One region of the Rhodoglobus aureus genome, then DNA from elsewhere that is predicted to be linked to it. Evidence: riboswitches for the same ligand, from Rfam matches in the RefSeq annotation. Region 1 holds a riboswitch; the other holds the start of a gene.
What was found. Region 1 has a riboswitch for glycine ahead of ABD112_RS07135 (L-serine ammonia-lyase). Riboswitches for the same ligand answer to the same signal wherever they lie in the genome.

Region 1 (14,957 bases):
TTCCTGCCGTACAGACTCTGCGCGAGAAGTCTGATGTGGTGATTTCAGTCGACACTTTCCACGCAGAGGTCGCGCGGCGTGGCATCGAGGCCGGCGCTAACGTGATCAACGATACGACTGGTCTGAGCGATCCCGATCTCGCCGCGGTGGTTTCCGAGAGCGAAGCCTCGCTCGTTTTGGTGCACTCGCGGGCAAGTCCACGCACTCAGTTCGCGCGACCACAGTACGACGATGTTGCCGCAGAAGTGCGCGATTTTTTGGCGGCGCGGGTAGAGATGGCTCGTGCTGCAGGGGTGCCTGAAGAGCGGCTCTTTGTCGACCCCGGCCATGACCTCAACAAGAACACCCTGCATAGTCTCGAACTCACTCGGCGGCTAGACGTGATCACCGCCCTTGGGCTGCCGACGCTGGTCGCACTCTCCAATAAGGACTTCATCGGCGAAGTGCTCGATAAGCCGAAGTCGCAGCGACTCGAAGGCTCACTCGCCGCCGCTGTGGCGAGTGTGCTGAATGGTGCACGAGTAGTTCGGGTGCACGAAGTCTCCGAAAGTGTGGCGGCAGTGCGAATGGCCGAGGCCATCTTGGGGCTGCGTGAGCCCGCGCTGCTGAAGCACAACATGTCAGATGCAAACGAAAGGTAGATTCTGGTGGCAACCTCATCCGAAATCCGAACACTCACTGCCGGCGCTGAACTTAGCGACGAACAACTGCTGGCCAGCTATGCGATCGCAGATCGTTCCGTGCCGTGGTTGCGCGCCAACTTTGTCTCGAGCATTGACGGCGCGGCAACCCACGAGGGCACTTCGGGTCCGCTCGGTACCGCTTCGGACGGCCGGGTCTTCGCGCTGCTGCGGCGACTAGCGGATGTGATTGTGGTCGGTGCGGGAACAGTGCGCCAAGAGGGCTACAAGAATTTGGCTCTCGACGAGGATGCTGAGAAATGGCGGAAAGCCAATGGCCTCACTCCGCAACCTAGGTTTGCTGTGGTCAGTGCGTCGCTGCGTCTCGAACCGAGCGACCTCGCGGACTATGCCGCACGACCGTTCGTGATCACGACCGAAAGTGCATCGTCGCAGGCTCGTTCGCAGCTAGAGGAGGTGGCCGAAGTGATTGTCGCCGGGGATACGGAGGTCGATACCGTCGAGCTGAAACATGTACTTGCCCAGCGTGGCCACCCCCAACTGCACAGTGAGGGTGGACCGACACTATTTGCCACGATGATCGCTCAAGGAGTGGTCGACGAACTCTGCCTGACCATTAGCCCCCGCTTGGAAGGTGGCTCAGCTCGCCGAATCGTCGATGCTGCCGAGGCAACCCCGCAAGACATGGCTCTGGCGCATGCGCTTGGCGGCGATGACGGCACGCTCCTACTGCGCTACGTACGGGCGGCTCGCTAGCACTCGACAACGTTGACGGCGAGACCACCCATCGAGGTCTCTTTGTAACGCGAGCTCATGTCCTTGCCGGTCTCGGCCATCGTGATGATGACCTCATCGAGCGAGACGCGGTGTTCACCGTCACCCCACAGCGCCATCTTTGCGGCGTTGATCGCTTTGGCGGCGGCGATCGCATTACGTTCAATGCACGGAATCTGAACGAGACCTCCGATGGGATCGCACGTGAGACCGAGGTTGTGTTCCATCGCGATTTCGGCCGCGTTCTCGACCTGCTCGGGTGTTCCGCCCAAGATCTCGGCAAGACCGGCAGCAGCCATCGACGACGCTGAACCGACCTCGCCCTGGCATCCGACCTCGGCACCAGAGATCGATGCCATGCGCTTGTAAAGCACACCAACGGCAGCGCTGGCAAGCAGGAAACGCTCGGTGGCATCATCCTTCGTCACCTGGTCGGCATCTTTCATACCCGGCGCGTAGTGCGTCGCGTAGAAAAGCACAGCAGGAATGATTCCGGCGGCGCCATTGGTGGGTGCGGTGACTACCCGGCCACCCGATGCGTTCTCTTCGTTCACGGCCAGAGCGACTAGGTTTACCCACTCTTGCCAGAAGGCCGGATCACGGTTGGGGTCTTCGCGGCGCAGACGCGCGTGCCAGTCTGGTGCGCGTCGACGAACCTTCAGATTGCCGGGGAGGTTGCCGGTGCGCTCGAGGCTGTTGTTTTTGCACTCGTCCATGACGTCGCGAATGTGGAGGAGCCCCGCGGTGATTTCAGCCTGAGTGCGACGGGCGAGTTCGTTGCGCAGCATCACCCCGCTGAAGCTGAGGCCCTCTGCGCGACAGTGGGCGAGGAGTTGTGCTGCGGTGCGGAACGGGAGCGGATCCGCGACTGCTGCCGGGCCGGTTGAGGAGCTGCCGTCACGGTTGTCACCCTCCCGGTAGATGAATCCGCCACCGATCGAGAAGTAGGTCGCCTCAAGCACAGCGTTGTCATTCGCATCGTATGCCGCGAACCGCATGCCATTGGGATGCCCGTCCAGAACGGTGAGCGGATGAAGCGCAATCGCGCCCTCAGTGAACGGGGTTTCGCGGCTGCCCGCAAGCTGCAGCATCCCCGAACTCTCAATGCGTTCGAGAATCGTCTCCATCTCTGCAGGCAATACCTGGTCGGGGAGCTTGCCCTCCAAGCCAATGAGCACGGCGCTCATGGTGCCGTGACCTGCGCCCGTAGCGGCGAGGGAGCCATAGAGTCGCACGCTGAGCGAGGCGACAGAGTCGAGCATCCGATGTTCGGCAAGGTCTGCAGCGAACGATGCGGCAGCGCGCATGGGGCCGACCGTGTGCGAACTGGATGGGCCAATGCCAACGGTGAACAGGTCAAAGCTGCTGAGGGGAACCTCTTCGAGTGACGGTGTGGGCACTTCGGTTCGGGGCGTCAGATTGCGAATTGGCACGGTGACTCCATTTCTTCACCACACATCTTCGTGCGGGCGTCGTTGAGTCCTCTCCGCTCTGTATCGGGCCTGAGAGTTTCCGCACGCTTGTGGCGTTGCGTTGCCCCGTCGGCGAGTCGGACAGGGCCGACTACTTTTCAGAGTTGCCTAGCCACTGCGGTACTGGTGCCTGAGAGATTCCCGGAGAGGGTTTGCTCCTACGGCGCCAACCAACGATCGGAAGGGCTCTCCCGCAGCGGTATGACGGCTGTTCACTTGTGCCATCAGCATACACTTTCGGCCGCGAACGATGCCGGACTATTATGCGGATGCTGAGGGCTATGTGAGCGGACGCTCAGACTGCGTGGGGTGACCGATTCAGCCTCTAGTCCTCTAATCCTCTGGATCGGTGGGATCGATCGGGTCGTGGTGGTCGGCATTCGTGATGCCACGACGCCAGTACCCGTCGGCCGCGACCTGCTGTTTGGGCAAGCCCAGTTCACGGCGCAGGTAGCGGCGCAAGGGGACCAGAGTTGTCGCCTCTCCGGCAAGGAAGACAAATGTCGATTCCCCGATCTCGCCGAGCGCACGCAGTGCAGCATCCAGTTGACCGAGGCCGTCGCGGCGGTAGAACCATTCGACCGACATCCGTGCCTTTTGCTCGTCGGGGAAGTAGCTTTCAACACTCTCGTCAGACACATCGAACAGTGCGGTGATGTGCACTGACGTGGGAAGCATATTGATCCACCGTGAGCTGGCGGGAAGTGCGGTTTCGTCGGCGATCAGAATCACGTGGGTGGCTCCACGGGGAAGCAGTTTCGATCCACGGGGGCCAGCGATAACGAGAGAGTCGCCTACCGTCGCGTGACCAGCCCAGGCTGAGGCTGGGCCCTCGTCACCGTGAACAACGAAATCAATATCGAGCTCGTGCTGGCCGCCGGTGCTGCGAAAACCGAGCGGGGTGTAGTCACGAGAGATCACTACGCCGCCCTTGGGCTTGCTGATGCCGGACTCGGTCATGGCGGGAGCCGCGAGTTCGCCGGTTGCCGGGTCAGGAAAGAATACCTTGACGTGGTCGGTGGGCCCGCTGCTGACAAAGCCCTCAAGCTCGTCACCGCTCAGAGTGATGCGCGCGATGTTTGGCGTGGGGTGACTCACCGCGCTGACAGTGACGTGTCGGATGACGAGGGGATGCTTGACGGTGTCGCGTTCAATGGTCATAGGGGATAGGCGCGAACGCCAGCTCATTTCATTCAAAAAGTTAGGCTTGCCTAACTAGCCTATATCGTGTGTGCTGAGAGTTCTAGACGCTCGCGCTACGCCCTTGCAGCGGTGACACTCGTTGTAATCGAAATTTCGCCCTCCAACGTGCGATGCACGGGGCACTTGTCCGCGATGACTACCAGCGCATCGCGCTGCTCCTCAGAGAGCTCTCCTTCGAACGTGAGCTCACGAGTGATGTGCTCAACCATTCCTTCGGTGGAGGTGCAGTGGTCGCACCCGGAGGCATCGATACGCTCGCGGGTCAACCGCACGCTCACGCCAGTCAACGGCATCTTCTTACGGTCGGCGTACATCCGAATCGTGATCGAGGTGCAACTGCCGAGCCCCGCGAGAATGAAATCGTATGGGCCTGGCCCATGATTCTTGCTGAGCGGTGCAGGCTCGTCAGCGATGAACTCATGCCCTGAGGCGAACACTTGCTGCTCGTACCGCGCAGGACCGCTCTCGCGGACGATCACCGAGCTCCCGTCTTTCGTGACTGTGGCGGTTGGGTCCGCGGTCGGTGCTGTAGCAGTCTCGGCAGGTGCGGCAGTGGCAGTCGGTGTGCCGGCTGGCGCTGCGGTGCCTGCAGTGGTTACGGCGCTAACGGTGGCCGCGGAACTCGCGGACAGTGACGCTGTGCTCCCGAAGGCGTAACGCGCAGCCCATGCCGCAATAATGCTGGCGGCAAACGCAGCGTCGTCGCGATTGCTGAGCAGATGATCCGCCCCGTCGAGCGCTATGAACGATTTGGGATGCCTGGCTGCTTCGAAAAGCTCGCGTGCGTTGTCGATGCCGACTGTCTGATCGACAGGGGAGTGAACGATGAGAAGTGCGGCATCCAAATCTCGCAGGCGGGCGGCCTGAGGTTGGGCGGCGATATCGTCGAGCAGTTGTTTGCGAATCCGGAACTCGCGCCCGCCGAGCTGCACGTTCGCTTCGCCTGCCCTCTCGATCTCGGCGCTGGCATCGGCAAACAAGTTCGTGATGTGGGACGGGTCGCTCGGGCTGCCGATGGTCACAAGTGCTCGCGCGGAAGGAACCTGGTGGGCGGCAGCAAGAATGGCAGCGCCGCCAAGGGAATGTCCGATGAGCAGTGACGGTGCGCGGTAGGTGTCGCGCAAGTACTCCGTCGCAGCAACGACGTCCTCGATGTTCGACGAGAAGTTTGTGTTCGCGAAGTCGCCATCCGATCCACCGAGCCCGGTGAAGTCAAAACGAAGCACGGCGATTCCATAGTCGACTAGTGCTTTGGAGATTCTGGATGCGGCGAATGAGTCCTTCGAGCACGTGAAGCAGTGGGCAAACAGCGCAAAAGCAGCAGGCGTGCCCTCTGGCAGCTCTAGCCGCGCGGCAAGCATGTTGTTGTCTGATCCAGGAAACTCGATCTTCATTGTCGCTACCACCTTGTGTTCGAAGCACGTCCAGCTTTTCTCATCCAGCTAATGGGTGCAACACGTTCGTCGGTGCAGATTGTTCCCTTAACGAACTGAGCGGCCGCACGAAGGCGAAAATCTTCGGCAGCCCTCGGGGAAAACCCTACTTAGCTACTCCTGCGAGTGAACCAGAGATCTGCTCTCCGCCATCGTGATAAACGATGCACAGAATTTCGCGATCGCCGTCAGCCCAACTTGACTCAGTGGGGTAGTACCAGGAGTAGTTGTACATTGAATCGTCCCAATCGGCGCCAACGAACGACTCGAATCCAGCGTAGCAATCGGCGTCGGCTTGGGCGACGATCTCCTCATCGCTGGGAAAGTCACCATCAGGAAGGTAAGACGCAGCGTAGATTTCGCCTCCGTGAGGCTCAGCGCAGTCGATTACTTTGGTTTCGGAGACCTCGCCCTCGGTCGGGTTGCCAGCCTCACAGTCACCAACCTCGAGGCTGAAGACGTCTTGAGTGGTGCCGGGGCCGGGGTCTACGGCATCCGAAATTCCATTGGTCACTTGATCGAGGACGCTGCAACCACTGAGAGCTGCTGCTGCGGCAGCCACCGTTGCGATCGCGAGCGCCCGGCGCCAGATTTTTTCCGTCGTCATGGAAGGCAGTCTCTTTCGTCGGAACGTAGGCACGCTTCGTACTAGTCAAGCGTAGTGAACTCAGCGTATTCACAGGTAACCCGCAACGGCGAAACCTTAGTGAGAGCGCAAGAAAGTGAGCACTTCATCATGAATTGTTCCATTGGTGGCCAGCGCGTTGCCGTGCCACGGCCCCGGCTCACCGGTAACGGACGTGAATTGCCCACCGGCTTCGAGCACAATCGGAATCAGCGCAGCCATGTCATAGGGCTTCAGATCGAACTCCCCGACAACATCTAAAGCACCTTCGGCGAGCAACATGTAAGCCCACATGTCACCGATCGCACGCGAACGCCAGGTTGCGCGGGTGAGCGCAACGACCGCGTCGAGGCGACCAGCGTCATCCCACCCGGCCAAACTGTTGTAACTAATGGATGCCGCCTCTAGCGAAGCGACCTTGCTCACCGAGAGCTGCTCGGGCTCGCCGCCGTGAGCCTGAGCAAACGCGCCATGCCCGGTCGCGGCCCACCAGCGCTTGCCGAGCGCTGGCGAACTGACCACGCCAACCTGCGGGACTCCGTCAATAACGAGCGAGATCAGCGTTCCCCAAATCGGGACGCCACGCAAAAAGTTGGAGGTGCCGTCGATGGGATCGATGATCCACTGGCGGTTCGAATCGCCCGCCTCGCCATACTCTTCACCCAGAATCGAGTCTCCGGGACGGGCAGCAGCGATGCCCGCACGGATGCTGCGTTCGACAGCCTTGTCAGCATCCGTCACCGGCGTACGGTCAGGCTTAGTGGTGACCTCAAGATCGAGCGCCGTGAAGCGGTCAAGCGAGATGAGGTCAGCATCGCCCGCAAGCGCGAGAGCAAGAGAGAGATCGTCAGCGAGAGTGTATTCGGTCACCACTACACGCTAGCGGAACCCAGTGTGGTGATGAGTCGCTGAAACGAATCCAATCTCAGTCGACCAACGTCACCGAGCGCCCCAGCCGCGACCGCTTCGGAGATCGCGCAGTCAGGAGCATCTGGAAGGTGCGTGCAGCCGCGAGGGCACTCTTCAGCGAGCACCGCCAAATCAGTAAACGACGACAAGATCTTGCTTGGATCGATGTGGCCCAAACCGAACGACCGAACACCGGGGGTATCAACAACCCAGCCAGACCCAACACGGTACGAGATCGTTGACGACGACGTGTGTCTGCCGCGACCGGTAACGGCATTGACGTGGCCAACCGCACGATTCGCATCCGGAACCAGCGCGTTCACCAGCGTCGACTTGCCCACGCCTGAGTGGCCTACCGCCACGGTGGTATGACCATCCAAGAGCTCGCGAAGCTCGTCGAGAGGAACCTCATCTGACCGGCTGGCGATCACCCCAAACTCGAGCCCGGCAAAGTTTTCCAAGAACGCTGCGGGATCTTGCAGATCAGTTTTGGTGATGCACAGGATGGGAGTAATTCCGGCATCGTAGGCAGCCACCAAATAGCGGTCAACAAGTCGCGGTCGCGGCTCAGGGTCGGCCGCGGCAACAACGATGAGCATCTGGTCTGCGTTGGCCACAATGATGCGTTCTACGGCATCCGTGTCATCTGCACTGCGGCGGAGAAGCGTTGTGCGTTCGCGGATGCGAACGATGCGCGCGAGAGTTCCCTCTGTTCCGCTTGTGTCACCAACGAGGTCGACCCAGTCGCCGGTGACAACCGAGACTTTGCCCTGCTGATTGCGCCCGAGTTCGCGGGCACGCGCGGCAATGATTTGGCGTTCGTCAGCGGTTCCCTCGTCGACCCAGATTCCGTATCGCCCGCGGTCGACGCTGAAGACGCGACCCTCGATAGCGTCGGCATGTTCTGGACGAATCTTGCTGCGGGGCTTGTTGGCTTTGGGGTTCGGGCGCATGCGCACCGAACTCTCGTCGTACTCGCTGTACTTGCGGTCGTCGTCATCGTCATCGCCAGTGAGCCAACTCATCGTTACAGCAATCCGAGGCTGGTGGTCGTGTTGGTGGTGGTCAGCGGGACATCTCCAACGAGCGTCGCCCAGAGTGCAGGGAACTGGGGGAGCGTCTTTGCGGTAGCGTCGATTCCTTCGATCTCTACGCCCTCAACGGCGAGCCCGATGATTGCGCCAGCGGTCGACATCCGGTGGTCTTCATAGCTATGCCACACGCCGCCGTGAAGCTTACGCGGCTCAATGTGCAAGCCGTCGTCGAATTCGGTTACCGCTCCACCGAGGGCATTGATCTCGGCGCTCAGCGCGGCAAGGCGATCAGTTTCGTGCCCGCGCAAATGCCCGATTCCCGTGATTGTGCTCGGGGATGAGGCCAACGCGGCCAGCGCAACGATTGCCGGCGCGAGTTCGCCGCCCGTGCTCAGATCGAGTTCGATCCCTGGATAGCTACCGCCGCCGATGACACCCGTGCCGCCGTTAATGGTGAGCGCACCGTCGGCACGAGTAGCTGTTGCGCCGAACAGGGGCAGAAGCTGTTCGAGGTCTGCGCCAACCTGAGTCGTGGAAGCCGGCCAACCCTCAATCGTGACCGATCCGCCAGCGACAACAGCCGCAGCAAGGAACGGAGCAGCATTCGAGAGATCAGGTTCAAGTTCGACATCGATCGCGCGAATCGGACCAGCAGGCACGACCCACACGCCAGGCTCTGGGCTTTCGACGATGACACCGCGCGCAGCCAAGCACGCAATTGTCATCTCGATGTGGGGCATGCTCGGCAGCTTCTCTCCGGTGTGACGCAGCGTGAGGCCGTTGTCAAAACGTGCAGCAGCCAATAGCAGGCCAGAAACAAACTGGCTAGACGCCGATGCATCGATACTGATGTCGCCACCAGCAACGGAACCCATGCCATAGAGGCTGAAGGGGAGTGTTCCACGACCATCGGCGGAAACATCAACGCCAAGCGCACGCAGCGAATCAATCGTGGTGCGCATCGGGCGACGTCGAGCTGCCTCATCCCCATCAAAGGCGATCGGGCCAAGTGCGAGGGCTGCTACCGGTGGCAAGAAACGCATAACGGTTCCGGCAAGGCCGCAATCGATCGAACTTCCACCCTCGAGTTCACCGGGAGTGATGGCAAGATCCGGGCCAAAGACGTTCCCCGTCGGGACTTCTGTGATTCCGACGCCGAGAGCGCGCAACGCTTCAATCATGAGCGCGCTGTCACGGGAGTGCAGCGGCGAATGGAGAACGGAAGGGCCATCCGCCAGCGCAGCCAACACTAATTCGCGGTTAGTGAGGCTCTTGCTGCCCGGGAGGCTCAGCGATTCTGACAGGGCGTGCGAGACCGTTGGTGCTGGCCAATTGCCGGGCACCGTAGTCTCTGGAACCGAGTCGTCGTCGTAGGGGCTGAACTCTGGGTTGGAATACTTGGATACGAACATTAGTTACTAAGAGTATCGACGTTTTACACCCTACGGAGGAGGCACCTGCATGACTGCATTATTGAGCACTCAGCCGGATGCCGTGATCAGCGAACTAGGATTGTCGCTGATGACTACCGACAGAGTTGAGCCCAGCGCCACCGACACCGCCGCAGCAGACAAGCGACGGCAGTTTGAAGAGCAAGCACTCCCCTATATGGACCAACTCTTTGGTGCCGCAATGCGCATGACCCGCAACCCCAGCGACGCTGCCGACCTCGTGCAAGAAACGTTTGTCAAAGCGTTTCAGGCATTCGGACAATTTCAGCAAGGCACGAACCTGAAGGCCTGGCTGTACCGCATCCAGACCAACACGTTCATCAACATCTATCGCAAGAACCAGCGCAGTCCGTATCAAGGCACCATCGACGAACTCGAAGATTGGCAGCTGGGCGGCGCAGAGTCGATAACTCAGTCAGTCTCCACGCGTTCGGCCGAAGCTGAAGCGATCGATCACCTGCCAGACAGCGCGGTGAAAGACGCACTTCAGTCGATCCCCGAAGATTTTCGATTCGCAGTGTATTTCGCCGATGTCGAAGGCTTCTCCTATCAAGAGATCGCCGACATCATGAAGACCCCCGTAGGAACGGTAATGAGTCGACTGCACCGCGGCCGTCGCATGCTGCGCGAACTATTGGCCGACTATGCGCGTGACCGCACCCCCGGCACGCCCGCATCATCAAGGAGCAAGAAATGACCGATTGCGGTTGCGAAAAAGCTAAAGCCGAACTCGAGGAATACCTCGACCGCGAATTGAACGAAGCAGACTTTCAGGATGTCTCAGATCACCTAGAGAACTGCGAATCATGCACGAGCGAACACCTCGTTGCGCTCGCGCTTAAGCTCAAAGTCAAGCAGGCCTGTCGCGAGACAGCGCCAGATGAACTGCGCAACGCAATCCTGTCGAAGCTGGCAGACGCCTAAAGAAGTGCGACACCGAGCGCCAGGCTCAGTGTGGCGTAGAGCGGCAACGCGAAAGCGGGCATCCTCCGAAGAGGACGCCCGCTTTCGTCGTTAACGCGGTTGTACGAGCCTAGGGCTGCGTAATCGCGTGATCGATCAGTTCTGCCTGCTCGAGCGCGCTGCGCTTTGATGAGCCGGTTGCCGGCGATGCAGCTGCTGGTCGCGACGCGAGCTTGATGTCGCCCGACCGGAGGTGGCGTGCCAGTTCCAAGCTAATAAACGGCCACGCACCCTGGTTCTCGGGCTCATCCTGAGTCCACACGGTGTCGGCGTTCGGGTACTGCGCGAGCACCTCTGTCATGTCGGTGACGGGCAGCGGGTAGAACTGCTCCATGCGCACTACTGCGATATGAGTGATCTCGCGCTTGTCGAGTTCAGCAACGATGTCGTAATACGTCTTGCCCGACGTGACGATCACACGAGTGACACCCGACTTGTCTTCGAGGCGAACGTCATCGAGCACTGGCTCGAAACGACCACTAGTGAAGTCGGCAACATCACTCGTTGCGCCACGCAAGCGGAGCATCGCCTTAGGCGTGAACACGATGAGTGGTCGACGCGGACGCGAATATGCTTGGCGACGCAGCAAGTGGAAGTACGAGGCAGGAGTCGACGGCCGAGCAACAATCATGTTGTTTTCGGCACACATCTGCAGGTAACGCTCGATGCGGGCTGACGAATGATCGGGGCCCTGCCCTTCATAACCGTGCGGGAGCAGCATGACAACGCTTGAACGCTGCGCCCACTTCTGTTCGGCGCTGGAGATGAACTCGTCGATGACGACCTGGGCGCCGTTGGCGAAGTCACCGAACTGGGCTTCCCACATAACGAGAGCGTCGGCACGCTCTACCGAGTAGCCGTACTCGAAGCCCAACGCCGCGTACTCGCTGAGGAGCGAGTCATAGATCCAGAAGCGCGACTGATTTTCAGAGAGGTTCTGCAGAGGCAGCCACTCTTGACCGTTTTCGCGGTCGTGCAGTACAGCGTGACGCTGCACGAAGGTGCCGCGGCGAGCATCCTGACCGGCCATACGCACCGGAGTTCCCTCAAGCAGCACCGAACCGATAGCCAACAACTCGGCGAATGCCCAGTCGATGGCACCCTTGCGGCTCATGTCTACGCGCTTGCGTAGCAGTGCCTGCAACTTGTTGTGAACCGTGAAGTTGGCCGGTGGGTTGCCATGCGCGTCACCGATGAGGTGAACGATGCTCTCGTCGATTCCCGTCGTGATGGGTTCACCGACAGCGTCGTCGCGCTGCGAGCCCGGACGTTCCAGATCGGAGGTTCCGTTGCCGTCGTGCGTGAGAATCGGCATTGAACCGGTCTGCGCTGCATGCGTTTCAGCGAATGCGCGCTCCAGACGATCCTGGAAGTCCTGGTGGCTGGCTTCGTATTCTTCCTGAGTGATATCGCCACGACCGACAAGACCCTCGGTGTAGAGGGTACGAACGGAACGCTTGGCCTCGATCAGGTTGTACATCAGCGGCTGCGTCATCGAAGGGTCATCGCCCTCGTTGTGGCCACGACGGCGGTAACAAATCAGATCGATAACAACATCGCGGTGGAACTTCTGACGGTACGCAAAGGCGAGCTCAGATACCCGAACCACAGCCTCGGGGTCGTCACCATTCACGTGGAAGATCGGAGCCTGAACCGTCTTAGCGACATCGCTGGAGTACTGCGACGTACGAGCCTCACCGGGAGGGGTCGTGAAACCAACCTGGTTATTGATGTTCAAGTGGATCGTGCCACCCGTGCGGTATGCGCGCAGTTGCGACATCTGTAGGATTTCGACCACGATGCCCTGGCCAGCCATTGCGGCGTCACCGTGAACCATCACCGGAAGTACTGCGTAGGAACCAATCGGGCGGCGGTCCTGCTTAGCGCGAACGATGCCCTCAAGAACTCCGTCGACGGCCTCAAGATGTGACGGGTTTGCCGCAAGGTAGACAGGAATCTGGCGACCATCGGCAGCAGTGAAGGTGCCCTCGGTGCCGAGGTGGTACTTCACATCGCCCGAGCCCTGAACGGTGCGCGGGTCTTGAGTTCCTTCGAACTCGCGGAAGATCTGACCGTAAGTCTTGCCAGCAATGTTTGTCAGAACGCTGAGGCGACCGCGGTGCGCCATGCCGATTGCAACCTCTTCGAGGTTAGCTTCTGCGGCTTTCTGGATGACGGCATCCAGCGAAGCGATCGTTGACTCTCCACCCTCGAGGCTGAAGCGCTTCTGACCGACGTACTTGGTCTGCAGGAAGGTCTCGAAAGCTTCGGCCTCGTTGAGCTTGCCAAGGATGCGCATCTGCTCGTCATGGCCGGGCTTTGTGTACGGCTTCTCAACGTGATCCTGAATCCAGCGACGCTGTGCAGGGTCCTGAATATGCATGTACTCGATGCCGACAGTGCGGCAGTAGGCGTCCCGAAGCATCCCGAGGATCTCGCGGAGCAATGCCTGACGCTTGCCGCCGAAGCCACCCGTGACGAACTCGCGGTCAAGGTCCCAGAAGGTGAGACCGTGGCTCGAGATATCGAGGTCGGGGTGCGAACGCTGACGGTACTCGAGCGGGTCAGTGTCAGCCATGAGATGACCGCGAACCCGGAAAGAGTTAATGAGCTCTTGAACGCGCGACGTCTTGTTGACGTTGTCCGCAAGGTCGACGCTGATGTCGTTAGCCCAGTGAATTGGGTCATACGGGATGCGCAGGGCGGCGAAAATGTCTTCGTAGAAGTGGCTTTCACCAATGAGTCGCTCGTGGATTTTCTTGAGGAACTCGCCAGAACCTGCACCCTGGATGACGCGGTGGTCATAGGTGCTCGTGAGGGTAATCGTCTTGCCAATACCCAGCTCTGTGAGGGTGCGAAGACTTGCGCCCTGGAACTCGGCCGGATATTCAAGTGCTCCAGCGCCGACGATCGTTCCTGAACCACGCATGAGGCGAGGGACAGAGTGCTCGGTGCCAATGCCGCCGGGGTTGGTCAACGAAATGGTGTTGCCCATGTAGTCAGCGCCGGTGAGCTTGTTGGCTCGAGCACGCGAAACCACGTCTTCGTAAGCAACAAGGAACTCGCCAAAGCCCATGGTTTCGGCCTGTTTGATGCCGGGAACCACGAGAGCGCGCGTGCCATCAGGCTTAGGCATATCGATGGCGATACCCAAGTTGATGTGCGCGGGAGTAACTACCGAAGGCTTGCCGTCTGGCTCGTCGTAGTAGACGTTCTGGCTGGGGAACTCTTTGAGAGTCTGGATGATCGCCCACGCGATGAGGTGGGTAAACGACACCTTGCCACCACGAGCACGCTTGAGGTGATTGTTGATGACAATGCGATTGTCAATCATGAGCTTGGCAGGGATGGTGCGAACGCTTGTCGCGGTCGGAACCGTGAGGCTCGAGTCCATGTTGGTGGCGAGGCTCTTTGCCGCGCCACGAAGTGGAGTAACAATGTTCTCTGACTGAGGCTTCGGTGCCGCAGGAGCCTGAGTGGTGTCGATCGGCGTTGTGGTCGGTGCCTCTGCCGGAATCGGCTGAGGCTTGGGTTCCACCGACGTGGTGCGTGCTACCGGTTGGCTGCCAGTGCTGGGGTTTGGCTCGTCGACGAAGGGCTTCTCTGCCGGCTTCTCGTCGGCAGGTGCCTGCTCTGCTGGCGGGGGCCCAGCTGCCTGAGGTTCAGCTGGCGCCTGAGGCTCTGCTGGCGCCTGAGGCTCTGTCGGCACCTGACGCTCTGCCGGCGTTTCAGCTGCAGGCGTCTGTGCTGGCGCAGCGTCTGCAGCGTTAGACGTCGCGACAGGAGTTTCGTCTGTCGGTGTGGGCTCGACCGCTGGCTGGTAGTTCTCCAAGAACGGCCACCACACTTCATCCACAAGTTTCTTGTCTTCGAGGTACTTTTCGTACATCTCGTCGACCAACCATTCGTTGGCCCCGAACTCGCCCGAGGAGTCACCTTCTGGTGCGATTCCGGTTACTTGGCCTGACACGTCAAACCGCCTACTTTCAGTTCTGGTGTGTGAAAAAGTGACGTGCATTCCGCACGCCGGACATCACGTTCAATCTTAATCGCTTTGTTGTGCGTCTGCTGGCCGTCAGGTGCATGGATCCTGCTTTTTTGAAACTTTTATCAAGAATGTTCCCATTCGGTGGCGATTACGCTGGGGTTATGGATTTCTACGAGACCACACCGCGGCACGACCTGACGTACTCAGATGTGTTTCTGGTTCCCAGTCACTCATCGGTCGGCAGCCGAATGGCAGTCTCGCTTGCCCCCGGAGACGGAACGACCGCGACTATTCCGCTCGTGGCATCCAACATGAACTCTGTCACGGGGCCACGCCTCGCGGCTAGCCTTGCGCGGCGTGGTGGCCTCGGCGTTCTGCCGCAAGACCTGAGCAGTGACGAGATGGATGCCGCAATCGCTTGGGTGCGCTCACAGCCGGTCGATCTTGATTCGGCTGTCTATCTC
Region 2 (14,957 bases), on a different contig from region 1:
TAATTAGCCCTTGGTTACCTCGTGGTACAGCGGGACGGAGTCCCAACCGAATACAACATTTTCTACGCTGTCGGACCAGACACCGACAACGTTCGAGTACCACAGCGGGATCGAAGGCAGGTCGGCCAGAAGAATTTCCTGAGCTTCCTGGTACTTCGCGGTTGCTTCTTCTACCGACGACGCGCTTGCGCCCTCTGCGAGGACCTTCTCGAACCGGGGGCTCGAGTAGCCTTCCTTGTTCGAGCCAGCACCATCAACGTAGAGCGGGCCGAGGAAGTTGTACAGCGACGGGTAGTCAGCCTGCCATCCGGCACGAGTCGCACCGGTCAGCAGCTTGGCATCACGGTCGTTGAGTGCATCCGCGAACGTGGGGTATGCCTTACCAACAGCCTCAATGCCCAGCGTGTTGCTGATGCTGTTTGCAACAGCGTCAACCCATGCCTGGTGTCCACCATCTGCGTTGTAGGCGACGTCGAATACGGTGTCACCGTACGGCGAGATAGCGTCAGCTTCAGCCCACAGGCTTGCGGCTTCTTCGGGGTTGAACTCAAGAACTTCAGCACCGGCAAGGCTGTCGGAGTGACCAGCGATTACGGGTGATGTGAAGTCGGTTGCCGGAGTGCGGGTGCCCTGGAAGATGACATTCGTGATTTCCTGACGGTCAATTGCCATCGAGATTGCTGCACGACGCAGCTCTCCCTCTTCCCCGGACCAGTGGTCAAGGTAGTAAGGCATGTTGAATGCTTGGAAGATCGCAGCAGGCTGGTTAACCCAACGATCCGGGAAGTCCGACTTGTAGGTCTGGAATGCGGAGTCTGGGACAGCATCGAGGATATCGAGGTTGCCACCGAGAGCGTCAGCATAGGCCGCGTCTTGGCTGGTGTAGAAGATAATCGAGACACCACCGTTTAAGGGCGCACGAACACCATCGTAGTCGGGGTTCGTGACGAGGTCAATCTGAACGTCATGCTGCCAGGCGCCTTCGCCGTCGAGCATGTACGGACCATTACCGATCGGGTTCTCACCGAAAGCGTCAAGGTCTTCCCAAGCAGCCTCAGGCAACGGCATGAATGCCGAGTAGCCGAGACGCAGCGGGAAGTCAGCCTCAGGGTTGATCAGGTTCACGGTGAACTCGGTGTCGCTAACGACCTCAAGCCCGGTTAGCTCGGAGTCTTCGTCGTAGCTGAAGCCCTCAATGTTGTCGAAGAAGTACGAAGAGCTCTGCGCATTGCTAAGCAAGGCACCGTACTGCCACGCCTTGACGAAGGACTCAGAGGTGACGGGCTCACCATTGGTGAATTCCCAACCTTCGTTGAGCGTTACCGTCCATTTTTGTCCATCTTTGGACTCAATTGACTTGGCAACTTCGTTCTCTACATCGCCATCAGCGGTGTAAGAAACTAGACCAGCAAAGATCGAGGTGATTACCTTACCGCCACCAGTTTCGGTGGTGTTTGTCGGAATGAGCGACTGCTGTGGCTCACTACCGTTTGTGGTGATGATCGCGGCGGTGTCGCCCTCTGCGGGCGCCTCACTCGCCGAGCAACCCGCAAGAACGAGTGCCGAGGCCGACAACAGCGCGACGGCGCTGAAGCCTATGCGTGATCTTTTCAAAGTTTCCTCCTGTGCAGAATTTTGCAAACGGCACGGAAATTTTGGCGCCGCACCGCGCTTGATAGTTCACACCCTAAACGGGGGGATGCCCCATTCAAAACTGTAAAGCCAAACGTTACACACCAGTAACGCTCGTGAAGATTATGTGCAGAGGTTGCAGATAATTCGCGCACAAATCACGGCAGACAGAGGAATTCTGCGCAAAGTCCCAGCGAGGAGCGCACAGCATCATGAGTTAACATCGAGCTATGGAAGCCACAGGCTCTGCTCACGAGCTATCAACTAGGGTGCTTATTTTCGATGGAGACTGCGCATTTTGCACTCTGTGGGTCGATCGACTGCAAGCGATGCTTCCCGAATTTCCGGCCAGCACACCGTGGCAATGGATCGATCTCGATGACTACGCGCTCACTCGCGACGATGTCGAGAAAGCAGCCTGGTTCGTGACTCCTACTCGACAATTTGCAGGCCACCTTGCCCTCTCGGCAATCCTGCGAAGCCAACCAACCATCGGATGGCGCTTCCTCGGTCACCTCATCGCCGCCGAGCCATTCAGTTCCCTCAGCGCGCTCGCCTATCGCTTTGTTGCGCGCTACCGCCACCGCCTCCCGGGCGGCACCCCCGCCTGCGCAACGCGCAGCCCCGAGTGACCTCGTCACCCTTTCTGCCACAGTCGCGGGGCAGACTGTGGGCAGAAATCTCGATCGTTCTTGCGTTGTCGCTTGGGGCATCCGCAATTTATTCAGTCGTGTCGATCACGAATCGACTGACCCGCGTTGAACCGCTGTCTCAGCAGACAGCGACACTCAATTCCTCGCTGAGTGCGCGGCCCACTTTCGACCTGATTTACCAAATTTTGGGGATAACTTTCGACCTCGCCCCGGTGGCACTCGTAGCGTTTCTGCTGTGGAGCGCAACGAGGCCCGGACTTGCTCGCCTCGGCATCGACTTCACACGCCCCGCCCGCGACGGGCTGAGCGGTATCGCGCTGGCCCTAGCTATCGGAATCCCCGGCATCGCTGTGTACCTCGTCGGACGCAGTCTCGGCCTGACGGTAAACGTGGTTCCTGCAGCGCTCGACCAATACTGGTGGACCGTTCCGGTGCTGCTGCTCTCCGCACTTCGGGCCGGCATCACCGAAGAAGTAATCGTGATCGGCTACCTGTATGCGCGACTCGGTGATCTGGGCTGGGGTCGCTGGCAGATTATCGTTTCGACATCTCTACTCCGGGGCACGTACCACCTCTACCAGGGCATCGGAGCCTTCATCGGCAACGTGGCGATGGGCCTGCTTTTCGGCTGGCTCTACACGCGCTATCGCCGGGTGCTCCCCCTCGTGATCGCGCACACGCTGATCGATGCGGCGATCTTTGTCGGATACGGATGGGCGGCAGTAGCCTTCCCCGATCTCTTTGGCTCGGGCGACTCAGGGAGCTAAACCCGCTTGGGTCCGTCACTACCGACCACCCTGAACAATGGGTACCGTTTGACACTCGTGAAGCGTAAAGTGTCTCGCATGTCGCCGGAAATCATTGTTGAGACCGTAGCCACGCGATTAGTTGCTGGGCTGGAATTCTCCACCACGATGGCCGCGCTGCCGGAAGACATGACCCGCGCGATCGGCAGCCTCGTTCAGAACGTAACCGAGGCACAGATGACTGTGATCGGTCCCCTGATCGCCGTCTACATGGAAGAGATGCACGCGGATCGCCCGTGGAAGTGCGAAGTGTGTGTTCCCGTTTCAGAAGCGTTTGGCGAGCATCCGACGCTCCGCTCACACGAGCTGCCGGGCGGCGTTGTCGCGACCGTGACCCACGTCGGCTCGTACGACGGGCTCAAAGCCACCTACAACTCTGTCTTCGGCTGGTTCACGCAGCACGGGCACACGCACGCAGGTCCACCTCGTGAGATCTACCTCAATAGTGCTGATGAAGTAGCAGAAGAACAGCTGCTCACAAGACTTGAGTTTCCCGTCGTGCTAGCCAGCAGCTAGCTCCGCGCTTCCCACTCGAGCCTCGCTCCCCCAAAGAAAGAAAGAAAGAAAGAAAGAAAGAAAGAAAGAAAGAAAGAAAGAAAGACGATGAAGTCCAACCCTTACCTCAGCTTCCGAAACAACGCTCGTGAAGCTCTTGCTTACTACCAGTCCGTCTTCGGTGGCACGACAGAGATTCATACGTTCGCTGACTTTCAGGCCAGCCAAGATCCAGAAGAGCAAGAGTGGGTAATGCACGGACAGCTGGAGTCGCCTGCCGGCATCACGCTCATGATGGCCGACACCCCAAAGAGTATGGAATACACACCGGGTGGATCGATGTCGATTTCCATAGGCGGCTTCCTCAGCGAAAAAGCCGCTCTGGAAGGCTACTGGGAGAAACTTTGCGATGGCGGTCACGTAGCCATGCCACTTGAGCGCCCCGACTGGGGCGGCGTCTTCGGGATGGTCGTCGACCGCTACTCCGTCACCTGGATGGTCAGCATCAGCGACGACAACGAAACTCGCTAGCGTGCGCGCCTCCCCGTTGCCAGTCCGTGGCTGGCAACGGGGTAGCTAGGAACAGTTCGGGCGGCAGGCCCGCTGTGTGAGGGCATCCACCAGCACCTTGCCTAGATCTTCCGGAACAGCGGCTGAGTATGCCGCACCACCCGTCGACTGAGCGATTGTCGTCATCGACGTGAGGTCGGTATCGGGACCAAAACCAATCAGGAGCACCGGAACGGGTTCCTTTGGATCCTCTATCGCCTTCAGGCTCTTTAAGAGCGTTTTCAGGCTGATGCCGTTGTCATCCTCATTGAAACCATCGGTGATGAGGAGAACGGAGTTGACCTTCGTGGGGTCGTAATCTTCCTTTACTCGTTTCACCGCGGCCAGGATCGTGTCGTACAGCCCGGTGTAGCCATAGAACCGCTCGGGCAATGACGCAACGACGCCATTGATCTGCTTCACGTGGGCAGGATCGGAGAGCGGGGCGATCGGAGACAAGTCTTCCCAGTCCTGGGTGCCGACCCGTTGCTGGCGGGTTCGAGCATCGAGCCGGATACGTCGATCACGACCAGAAGACGCGACCGAAGGGTGAGAACACTCCACGCGCGCAGAATCTCAATCTGAACTGCAGCATCGGCCGTGGGCTGCGCTGCCGTGGCGGTCGCGGGAACTCCAGACAGCCTCAGGTCACCGCCACCATCAGCATCACGGAAACCTTCGCCGGCTAACACGTCGACAGAGGAGCGAGCCGCAACGGCAAGCGCTGCCAGACGCTGCGGCTGCGGATTCCTGAGCGTCACCAAGAACCTCGACGAAGGGGTACGTGAGCTTCACAGTCCCGTCTGACGGATAAAGCGCGATCATTGGCGAGGCTGGCGACGACGCGTTGTATGCGGCGACCTCCCGCTCCGTGGTCACAACGACGGTGGGCACCTTGGCCGCAGTAACGATCTCGAATGCGGCGGCGGCTGACTGCGGAATCGTCTTGCCCATGGCGATCATCGCGCCCGCGAACTGTCGTGGATCCGTGTCAGATGACACCGACTTCAGTTGGGCAAGACCGGCGAGACTAGCTCCGGAGGATTCCGGGTCAGGCAACAGCGTGCTCGCCGTCCTGGTCAGCAATGCCATCCAGGACAGAGGCGTTTCGGTGAGATCGGACACCTGCGACGCTGTCGCGGCCTGGACTACCGGGGTGCTCGCTATATAGTCACCGAGCTCGAACTCTGGAGCTGCGAGCCCCAGCGAGGTGGCCATCGTCACGGAGCGATCGAGCCAGGCGCTCGAGTCTGGAACCCAGGCATCGAGGTCGCCCGCAACGCCGGAGGCAAAGAGCGCTGCGGCGTCTGCGGAGACTACCGAACGAATCTCGGTTGTCGTGCAATTGCCGTCGGCCTCATCGAATTGCGCCGCTACGGTCGTGAGCGCTGGGGCGATCGAAGGGTCTGCCGCAATAACGATGGGTCGCAGCTCGGCACATCCCCCCGCGATCGACCCGAAAGCGTTGGTTAGCCAACCGACAGTGCCGAACTGGATGCTGGTGACGGCCACGGCCGCCACGGAAACCAGCACGATGGGTACCATCCACCAGCGTCGCTTCAGCCGGTCCAGAAATGATTTTCGGTGGCGATGCCGTCGGGTAGTCACGAAGTCTCCAGTCGATGAAGTGGCGTTTCATGGTCGTCGGGTCGACCACATGCCACCCATCAGAGGGACACTACAACAGGAAGCGAGAAAATATCCAGCAAAACCGGAGGATTTCTTAACGAAGACCCGGCAGCAGAAGACGCCGCAGGTTGACTAGTGCGGCGCGTGCAGAATCGAACTGGATCGATTCCGCACGCGCCGTTGGTGCACTAGCGGACTAGCAGCGTGAACTCTGTTACTTACTCTGCGAACGCCTCAATCGGCGGGCACGAGCACACCAGATTGCGATCGCCGAACGCATTGTCAACGCGACGAACCGGCGGCCAGTACTTGCCAGAGACGAGCGAGCGCAACGGGTACACGGCCTGCTCACGCGAGTACGCGTGCTGCCAGTCACCCGAGATCACAGAATGCGCCGTGTGCGGAGCATTGATGAGCGGATTGTCGTCGGCGGGCCAAGTTCCGGCTGCTACAGCATCCGCTTCAGCCTTGATAGCGATCATCGCGTCGATGAAGCGATCAAGCTCGGCGAGGTCTTCGCTCTCGGTGGGTTCCACCATGAGCGTTCCCGATACCGGGAACGACATCGTTGGCGCGTGGAAGCCGTAGTCAATGAGGCGCTTAGCGAAATCGTTGTTGTCGATGCCCGTCGCCTCCTTGAGCGGACGCAGGTCGAGAATGCACTCGTGCGCCACGAGACCGTTGTCTCCCGCGTAGAGCACGGGGAAGTGCTCGCGCAGGCGAACCGCAATGTAGTTTGCGGAAAGTACAGCGGCACCGGTTGCAGCCTTGAGACCCTCGGCACCCATCATGCGAACGTAAGCCCACGTGATCGGCAGAATACTGGGGCTGCCATACGGCGCAGCACTGATCGCTCCCCCAGCGTGAACATACGGGCCGGCCTCACCGGTCCGCATGTCGAATGCCGGATGGTGCGTGCTCTGCGCCATTGGGTGGCCGGGCAAGAACTCTGCCAGGTGTGCCTTCGCGACGACTGGTCCGACGCCGGGCCCGCCGCCACCGTGAGGGATGCAGAACGTCTTGTGGAGGTTGAGGTGGCTGACGTCTCCGCCGAAGTCACCAAACCGCGCGTAACCGAGCAGGGCGTTGAGGTTGGCACCGTCAACGTAGACCTGTCCGCCGGCATCGTGCACAGCCTGCGTGATTTCACGCACTTCGTGCTCGTAGACACCGTGGGTAGAGGGGTAGGTGATCATGAGCGCCGCGATTTCACTCGCGTGCTCGGCGATCTTTGCGCGCAAGTCACCGAGATCCACATTTCCGAGGTCATCACAGGCGACAACAACGACGCGCATGCCGGCGAGCACCGCACTGGCGGCGTTCGTGCCGTGCGCGCTCGACGGGATAAGGCAGATCGTGCGATCGATATCGCCGTTCGCACGGTGGTAGCTACGAATCGCGAGCAGGCCCGCAAGCTCGCCCTGGCTGCCCGCATTGGGTTGCAGCGACGCTGTGTCGTAACCGGTAACTTCTGACAGCCATGACTCAAGGTGCGAGATCATCACCAGGTAGCCAGAAACATCCTCAGCGGGAGCGAAGGGGTGGATGCCCGCAAACTCCGGCCAGCTCACCGCTTCCATCTCGGTCGCAGCGTTGAGCTTCATCGTGCACGAGCCCAGCGGGATCATGCCGCGGTCGAGCGCGTAATCTTTGTCTGCGAGGTACTTGAGGTACCGCATCATGCTCGTCTCCGAGCGGTGTGTGTTGAACACCGGGTGGGTGAGGTACTCGCTCGTGCGGTTGAGAGCCTCAGGAATGCTGGCGTCGTCGAGCACCGTGGTGACACCGTCATCCAGTCCGAACGCCTGCGCGAGGTCGTTCTTTTGCGACGCGAAGATGCCTTCATAAGGCTGGGTCGAGACCTCGTCGAAGCTGAGGCGCACCGTGTCGGCATCCACGACATAGAGCAGGATGTCGAGCTCGAGCGCCTTAGCGGCGATCGCATCGGCCTGGCCTGTCTTCGTCACCGAGAGGGTATCGAAGAAGGTGTCGTTCTCGATTGTGTAGCCGGCGGCGCGTAAGCGTGCCGCAAACTTAGCGGTGTCATGGTGGATGCGCTGAGCGATCCGCTTGAGCCCCTGAGGTCCGTGGTAAACGGCATACATGGATGCCATAACCGCAAGCAACACCTGGGCGGTACAGATGTTGGAGGTGGCCTTCTCGCGGCGAATGTGCTGCTCGCGAGCTTGCAAGGAGAGACGGTAGGCGGGGTCGCCGGCGGAATCCTGAGATACGCCAACGAGACGACCGGGCAGCTGACGTTCGAGGCCAGAACGCACCGACATGTAGCCGGCGTGCGGTCCGCCGAAGCCCATCGGCACACCAAAGCGCTGGGTGGTTCCGACAGCAACGTCGGCGCCGAGTTCGCCCGGAGACTTGAGAATCGTGAGAGCGAGTAGATCGGCCGCGACAACCGCGAGCCCACCGTGAGCCTTGACCGCAGCGATTACCTCGCTGGAATCCCAGACTCGACCCGTAGCACCCGGGTACTGGATGAGCGCGCCAAAGCATGAGGGCAGTACGGGGTTCGCCGCCAGGGTCGCCAGGTCAAGCTCAACTAGCTCAATCCCGACCGCCTCCGCGCGATTCGCGAGCAGAGCCTTGGTTTGCGGAAGAGTATCTGCGTCGACGATGAACACGTTTGACTCCACGCGGGTTGCGCGACGAGCCAACAGCATTCCCTCAACCGCAGAGGTTCCCTCGTCGAGCATCGACGCGTTTGTGGTGGTCATTCCGGCGAGGTCAGCAACCATCGTCTGGAAGTTGATGAGCGCTTCTAGGCGACCCTGCGAGATCTCAGGCTGGTACGGCGTGTAGGCGGTGTACCAGCTCGGGTTCTCGAACACGTTGCGCTTGATGACGGCTGGCGTGATGGTGTCGTAGTAGCCGAGACCAATCATGCTGCGGCGAACCTTGTTCGCACCCGCGAGGGCACGGAGTTCAGCGAGCGCCTCGCGCTCGGAGGCAGGAGCCGGGATCGTGGAATTCACGACGGGAGTCTGGTGAATCGCGGGCGGAACTGCGGCATCCACGAGCGCTTCGAGGCTGTCGTAACCCACGGCGGCAAGCATGCTCGCCTGTGCGGCAGCATCCGTGCCGATGTGACGGTCGGCAAAAGTGCCGCTGATAAAAGGATTGGGCATTAGTCGCCTGTCAGTGCGGTGTACTCGTCGAGGCTGAGCATCGACGGGAGTTCGGAAAATTCGATCTTCACAAGCCAGCCCTCGCCAAAGGGATCGCTGTTGACGAGTTCGGGACTGCCTGAGACTGCATCGTTAGCTTCAACGATGGTGCCCGCGACGGGAGCAAAGATTTCTCCGACAGATTTGGTTGACTCGATCTCGCCAACAATCTTGCCGAGAGCAACCGTGTCGCCAACTTTGGGCAGATCGACGAAAACGATGTCGCCCAGCTTGCCCGCTGCGTAGTCGGTGATTCCGACAGTCGCGACGTTTCCGTCAACGAGCACCCACTCGTGCTCGGCGGTGTACTGCAATTCGCTCTTCTCAGCCATGATCAGGCCTCTCTCTTATAGAAGGGTAGGGAAACAACGGATGCAGCGATGCGACTGCCCCGCACATCAATATGAAGCTCGGTGCCAACTTCGCTCACGTCGGGGTCGACGTAAGCCATGGCAATCGGGTGGCCAAGGGTTGGCGACAGTGCTCCAGAGGTGATGACTCCCACCTCGGTGTCGCCGTTGAAGATGAGGTAGTCAGCGCGACCGGCACGACGCCCCTCGGCCGCAAGGCCTACGAGAACTCGGGCACCGGCATCCGGCCCCGCTTGGATCGCAGCGCGACCCACGAAGTCGCCCTCCTTGCTGAGGGCAACAACACGACCAAGACCGGCCTGCACCGGGAAAGTGTTCAGGTTCAGCTCGTGACCGTAGAGCGGCATGCCCGCTTCAAGGCGCAAGGTGTCGCGGCAGGCGAGACCGGCGGGCACGAGACCGAGAGGTTCTCCGGCAACCGTGAGCGCTGCCCACAGGTCGGCTGCGGCATCCACGTGAAGGTAAAGTTCGAAACCGTCTTCACCGGTGTAGCCGGTGCGACCAATGATGAGGTCGTGGCCGTTGAAAGTGGCGGCGGTTTCGCGGTAGTACTTGAGCTCATCGAGTGGGGTTGCACAGCTGGCGAGGCCTGCGGTCGCTTCGAGGATGGCCCGAGAAACCGGCCCCTGCACGGCGATGAGCGCGTAGTCATCGCTTTCGTCGGTCACAGCGACATCGAAGTCGGCAGCGCGTTCGGCGAGCGCCGTTGCAGCAGCGAAACGATTACCCGCGTTGGCAACCACCAAGAAGTGCTCATCAGCCAGTCGGTAGGTGACGAGATCGTCGATGATGCCGCCAGCCTCGTTGAGCAGCAGGCTGTACTTGGCCTGCGCGAGCGCAATGCCCGAAAGCTTGCCCGCAAGCGCATAATCAAGGAAGGCGCCGACATCGGTGCCCCGCACATGAATTTCTGCCATATGAGAGATGTCAAAAATACCCGCCGCAGCGCGCACAGCATGGTGCTCGGCGAGGTCAGAGCTATACCGCACCGGCATCATCCAGCCAGCAAAGTCGGTGAACGCAGCACCCAACTGTTCGTGGATGCTGTGCAGCGGTGAATACCTCACCGCAGCAGGTGACGATTCAGCGGGTGAACCTGAGGTAGTAGGTACATCGGTCACGGAGTTCTCCTGGCGAGTGGCTAGTGAATAGAACTCCCCCTCTGTGATGAGCCTGAGAGCTTCACGCACCTTCAAACTAGTGCGCTTTCACCGTCGGCGGAACCTCAGGGTGATGCGAGGTTCTCTTTCCAGAGTGGCCAGTGCGATGCGGTACGTGAACCTGAGAGATTGGCGGGGAGGCTTGCTCCTTCGGTGCCGTGCGGGCGTTAGGTCAACGTGTGTTGAATAAACGCCGTGTGCCCGGCTCTCCCGCATCGTGTTGCGGCCCGATGTTCAGTTGTTAGCGCAGCATAGCAATGCTGGGTGGATGCTCGTGCCTGTGCCAGCGAAGAAAAGGCTCAAAGCAGCGCCGAACTCAGCAGCAGGCTCGTCTCACTGTTCACAACGCCCTCGACATTGCGCATGCGGGCCAGCACGCGGTCAAAGTTGCTAAGACTGTCGGTGCGGATGTCGGCCACGAGATCCCACGCCCCATTTGTGGTGTGAAGTTCGTGGATTTCGGGCAAGCCGCGCAGTTTGCTGATTACGGCATCCGTTGATCGCCCCTCTACTTCGATGAAGGCGATTGCCCGGATGAAGGATGGATCACGATCTTCGCGAATACGCACCGAAAACCCCAGCACTGTTCCGCCGCTCACGAGGCGGTCGATGCGGCTGGTGACGGTGGCCCGAGTGACTTCGAGGCGGCGCGCCAAGCTCGCAATTGACTCGCGCCCGTCGGCTCTGAGGGCTGCAAGCAGGCGGCGGTCGAGATCATCCAGTTGAGGCATGTACAAAGTGTATAAGAGCGCTCACAATTATGTGCAGTTGTTGTCAACTAATCGCGTCTAATGGTTGTTGTAGGTGCATAGTGCACATTCGTAACGTGGGGACTATCCATACCGCAACGAAGGGAGTGACCGTGGTCAACTACGTAGACGTCAAAAACATGGGGCGCTGGATCGCCGACACCGGAATCGAGCCCATCATCATGGGCATCGTGAGCTACCTTGAGCAGGATTACGCCAAGTGGCCGCAGTTCGACAAGTCCGCTCGCGTTGCGGCACATTCCGCCGAGGGTGTTATCGAACTCATGCCTACGAGCGATGGCGAAACCTTTGCCTTCAAGTACGTGAACGGCCACCCCTCGAACCCGGCCAACGGCTTTCAGACGGTCACCGCTCTCGGCATGCTCGCGCGCGTCGATAACGGCTACCCCACCTTCTTCTCTGAGATGACCCTGCTCACCGCGTTGCGCACCGCCGCAACATCGGTGCTCGCCGCTCGCGCTCTCGCCCGCCCCGATTCACGAGTGCTTGCCTTGATCGGTACCGGCACTCAGTCAGAGTTCCAGGCTCTCGGGTTCCGTGCCGGCTTCGGCATCACCCAACTGCGCGTGTGGGACACAGACCCCGCAGCCCTCGACAAGTTCATTCGCAACGTCGAACCGCTCGGCTTCGAGGTCGTTCGCGCGAGCTCAGCTGCAGAAGCTGCTGCTGGCGCCGACATCGTGACTACCTGCACCGCAGACAAGGCGAACGCAACAATCCTCACCGCCGACATGATCGAGCCCGGCATGCACCTCAACGCGATCGGTGGCGATTGCCCAGGTAAGACCGAGCTCGCCGCCGACATCGTGCGCGACGCGACGGTGTTTGTTGAGTTCCCCGAGCAGACCCGCATCGAGGGCGAGATTCAGCAGCTTGAGGCTGACTCCCCCATCACCGAACTGTGGGAAGTGCTTGCCGGACGGGCCGCCGGTCGCACAGCCGAAACCGAAGTAACCCTTTTCGACTCGGTCGGTTTCGCGATCGAAGACTTCTCAGCACTGCGCTACGTATTCGATGCTGTTCGCGGCACCGATTACGCAACAGACCTTGACCTCATTGCCAGCCCCGCCAACCCCAAGGACCTGTTCTCACTCGTTTCCCGCGCACCTGTGCTCACCGCGTAGGCCGTCAGTGAGCGTTCAGGCCCCCTCGGCCGCAATACTCATCCGCCCGCACCTGTTCACGCCAAACAGTCAGACCGCCAGCGATAACGCATTCCAGTCGACCGATCCCACCCGCACTCCGGATGAGATTGCTCGCGCTGCGTATGCAGAGTCGACACAGGTGGCGGAAACGTTGCGCGACGCTGGGGTCAACATCCACGTGTTTGAGGACACTGAGAGTACGCGCCCAGACAGCGTGTTCCCGAATAACTGGTTCTCAACTCACAGTGGCGGGCGTATTGCGGTGTACCCGATGTATGCGCCGAACCGTCGCAGTGAGCGTCGCACCGATGTGATCGAGATGCTCAAGCAAGATTTTCGCGTTCAAGACGTCGTTGACTATTCGGGGCTTGAGCACGACGGTATCTACCTTGAGGGCACCGGGGCGATGGTCATTGATCACACCAACCGGGTCGCGTACGCTGCGGAGTCACATCGGGCGAACCCGCTTGCCTTGGAACGTTTCTGTGCCTCGTTTGGCTATGAGCCAATGATGTTTGAGGCCAGGGACAGCCATGGTGTTCCGATCTACCACACCAACGTAATGATGTGCATTGCTACGGACTTTGCGATGATCGGCCTTGACCTGATTGCGTCTGGCGATCGTCGCATGGAGATTGCCGAGCGACTGACGGAGCCTGGTCGCACGTTGATCGATCTGACCGCAGATCAGATTTCCAATTTTGCTGGCAACGCTTTGGAACTGCGGGGATCGCAAGGGCGGGTTTTGGCGCTCTCGAGTCGCGCGTTGAAGAGCCTTACAGCCGCTCAGCGTTCGGTGATCGAGGCAAGCTGCCAGATTGTGCCGCTGGATATTCCTACGATCGAGTTGGCTGGCGGATCAGTGCGTTGCATGGTTGCGGGCATCCACCTTGATCGCCGATCACGTATGGCTGCGGATGTTGCTGCTGGCGTTCCGGCCGCCGGTACCGCCGAAGCGGCCCCGACTGCTGGCGTCTAGCTGTTGACTGCAGCTCGGGCGGCAACCGCCCGGCGACAACGCCTAGGGCATCACGTTGATGAGCTCGGCGGGCGTCACGAAACGGCTTGCGTAAAGCCGAGCGTTGCGTCCGCAAGAGGCCGAAGATGCTCCGGGATGTCGCGCCCCTTAGCCTGCATCGACTGCGCCCATAGTCGCCCGGCGCGGTAGGAAGACCGAACGAGCGGACCGGCGAGCACACCGAGGAATCCGATCTCCCCGGCCTCCGCTTTGATGTCGATGAATTCCTCAGGACGCACCCATCGGTCAACGGGCAGGTGACGGGGAGTCGGCCGCAAATACTGATTGACGGTCATGATGTCGGTGCCGGCGTCATGCAAGTCTTGCAGCGTCTGACTGATCTCGGCTCGATTCTCTCCCATACCCAGAATCAGGTTTGACTTGGTGATCATTCCGGCGCTGCGCGCCTGGGTCAGAACATCAAGCGACCGCTCATAGCGAAATGCTGGGCGGATGCGCTTGAAGATCCGCGGCACAGTTTCCACGTTATGCGCGAACACCTCGGGGCCCGCCGAAAACACCTCGTTGAGCAGATCCGGGTTGCCGGAGAAGTCGGTAGCGAGAATCTCTACGCCAGTGCCCGGAGCTTGGGCATGAATCTGACGGACGGTCTCGGCGTGCAGCCAGGCACCTTCATCAGGCAGATCGTCGCGGGCGACACCGGTAATCGTTGCGTAGCGGAGGTTCATCGCGACCACGGATTCGGCAACACGGCGCGGTTCGTCGGTGTCGTACGCCGCCGGTTTGCCCGTGTCAATCTGGCAGAAGTCGCAGCGCCGGGTGCACTGCGCACCACCAATCAGGAAGGTCGCCTCCCGATCTTCCCAGCACTCGAAGATGTTCGGGCACCCGGCTTCCTGGCAGACGGTGTGCAGGTTCTCGCTCTTCACTAGTTCCTGAAGCTGCCGGTATTCCGGCCCCATTCTGGCCGTGGTCTTGATCCATTCTGGTTTGCGCCCAATCGGAGTCTCGGCGTTACGGATCTCCAGGCGCAACATCTTGCGGCCCTGCGGTTCAGCGCTCATGCCTGCACCGACTCCCACATGTCGGCGAACCTCGCCTGAACTAACTGAACGACATCCTCCGGCCGTATCGTGCGGCCCAGTACCTTACTGATCGAGGTGATTCCGGCATCGCGGATGCCGCACGCGATGATGTGCTCATAGGCGTCGAACGTGTTGGAACAGTTCAGGGCAAAGCCGTGCATGGTTACTCCATCTGCTACGCGGATTCCGATGGCAGCAATCTTTTCGTCGCGGCCGGCGGTGGTCACCCAGACACCGGAGCGGTGCTCCACCTGATGCCCGGACACACCAAGTTCGGCGAGCACGCCGATTAGGAACTCTTCGAGCCGGCGCACGTAAGCGACCACGTCGATCGGGTCGGGCAATCGCACGATCGGGTAGCCGACCAACTGCCCGGGACCGTGCCAGGTGATCTTTCCGCCACGGTCGGTGTCAATGACGGGAGTACCGTCGTCCGGGCGTTCACCCGGCTCAGTACGTCTGCCGGCCGTGTAGACGGACGGATGCTCAAGGAGCACGAGG

Region 2: linked by a shared signal. The riboswitch ahead of gcvT (glycine cleavage system aminomethyltransferase GcvT) and the one ahead of ABD112_RS07135 (L-serine ammonia-lyase) in region 1 are both predicted to bind glycine.

What each region holds. Positions count from the first base shown of each region.
Region 1 is NZ_BAAAKW010000027.1:2,095-17,051, forward strand. Features, by position in the region: gene folP (dihydropteroate synthase) at 1-641, shown strand, start outside; gene ABD112_RS07130 (pyrimidine reductase family protein) at 648-1,397, shown strand; gene ABD112_RS07135 (L-serine ammonia-lyase) at 1,394-2,848, opposite strand; glycine riboswitch at 2,996-3,091, opposite strand; gene ABD112_RS07140 (siderophore-interacting protein) at 3,221-4,048, opposite strand; gene ABD112_RS07145 (bifunctional alpha/beta hydrolase/OsmC family protein) at 4,144-5,484, opposite strand; gene ABD112_RS07150 (septum formation family protein) at 5,630-6,130, opposite strand; gene ABD112_RS07155 (inositol monophosphatase family protein) at 6,227-7,018, opposite strand; gene rsgA (ribosome small subunit-dependent GTPase A) at 7,021-8,082, opposite strand; gene aroA (3-phosphoshikimate 1-carboxyvinyltransferase) at 8,085-9,503, opposite strand; gene ABD112_RS07170 (sigma-70 family RNA polymerase sigma factor) at 9,553-10,239, shown strand; gene ABD112_RS07175 (anti-sigma factor family protein) at 10,236-10,466, shown strand; gene ABD112_RS07180 (multifunctional oxoglutarate decarboxylase/oxoglutarate dehydrogenase thiamine pyrophosphate-binding subunit/dihydrolipoyllysine-residue succinyltransferase subunit) at 10,576-14,475, opposite strand; gene guaB1 (GMP reductase) at 14,655-14,957, shown strand, end outside.
Region 2 is NZ_BAAAKW010000070.1:5,191-20,147, reverse strand. Features, by position in the region: gene ABD112_RS13970 (peptide ABC transporter substrate-binding protein) at 4-1,614, opposite strand; gene ABD112_RS13965 (thiol-disulfide oxidoreductase DCC family protein) at 1,962-2,264, shown strand; gene ABD112_RS13960 (CPBP family intramembrane glutamic endopeptidase) at 2,261-3,052, shown strand; gene ABD112_RS13955 (GyrI-like domain-containing protein) at 3,131-3,607, shown strand; gene ABD112_RS13950 (VOC family protein) at 3,695-4,117, shown strand; gene ABD112_RS13945 (vWA domain-containing protein) at 4,163-4,699, opposite strand; gene ABD112_RS13940 (substrate-binding domain-containing protein) at 4,802-5,668, opposite strand; gene gcvP (aminomethyl-transferring glycine dehydrogenase) at 5,983-8,907, opposite strand; gene gcvH (glycine cleavage system protein GcvH) at 8,907-9,278, opposite strand; gene gcvT (glycine cleavage system aminomethyltransferase GcvT) at 9,281-10,438, opposite strand; glycine riboswitch at 10,473-10,575, opposite strand; glycine riboswitch at 10,577-10,700, opposite strand; gene ABD112_RS13920 (Lrp/AsnC family transcriptional regulator) at 10,777-11,208, opposite strand; gene ABD112_RS13915 (ornithine cyclodeaminase) at 11,340-12,371, shown strand; gene ctlX (citrulline utilization hydrolase CtlX) at 12,379-13,371, shown strand; gene lipA (lipoyl synthase) at 13,446-14,435, opposite strand; gene lipB (lipoyl(octanoyl) transferase LipB) at 14,432-14,957, opposite strand, start outside.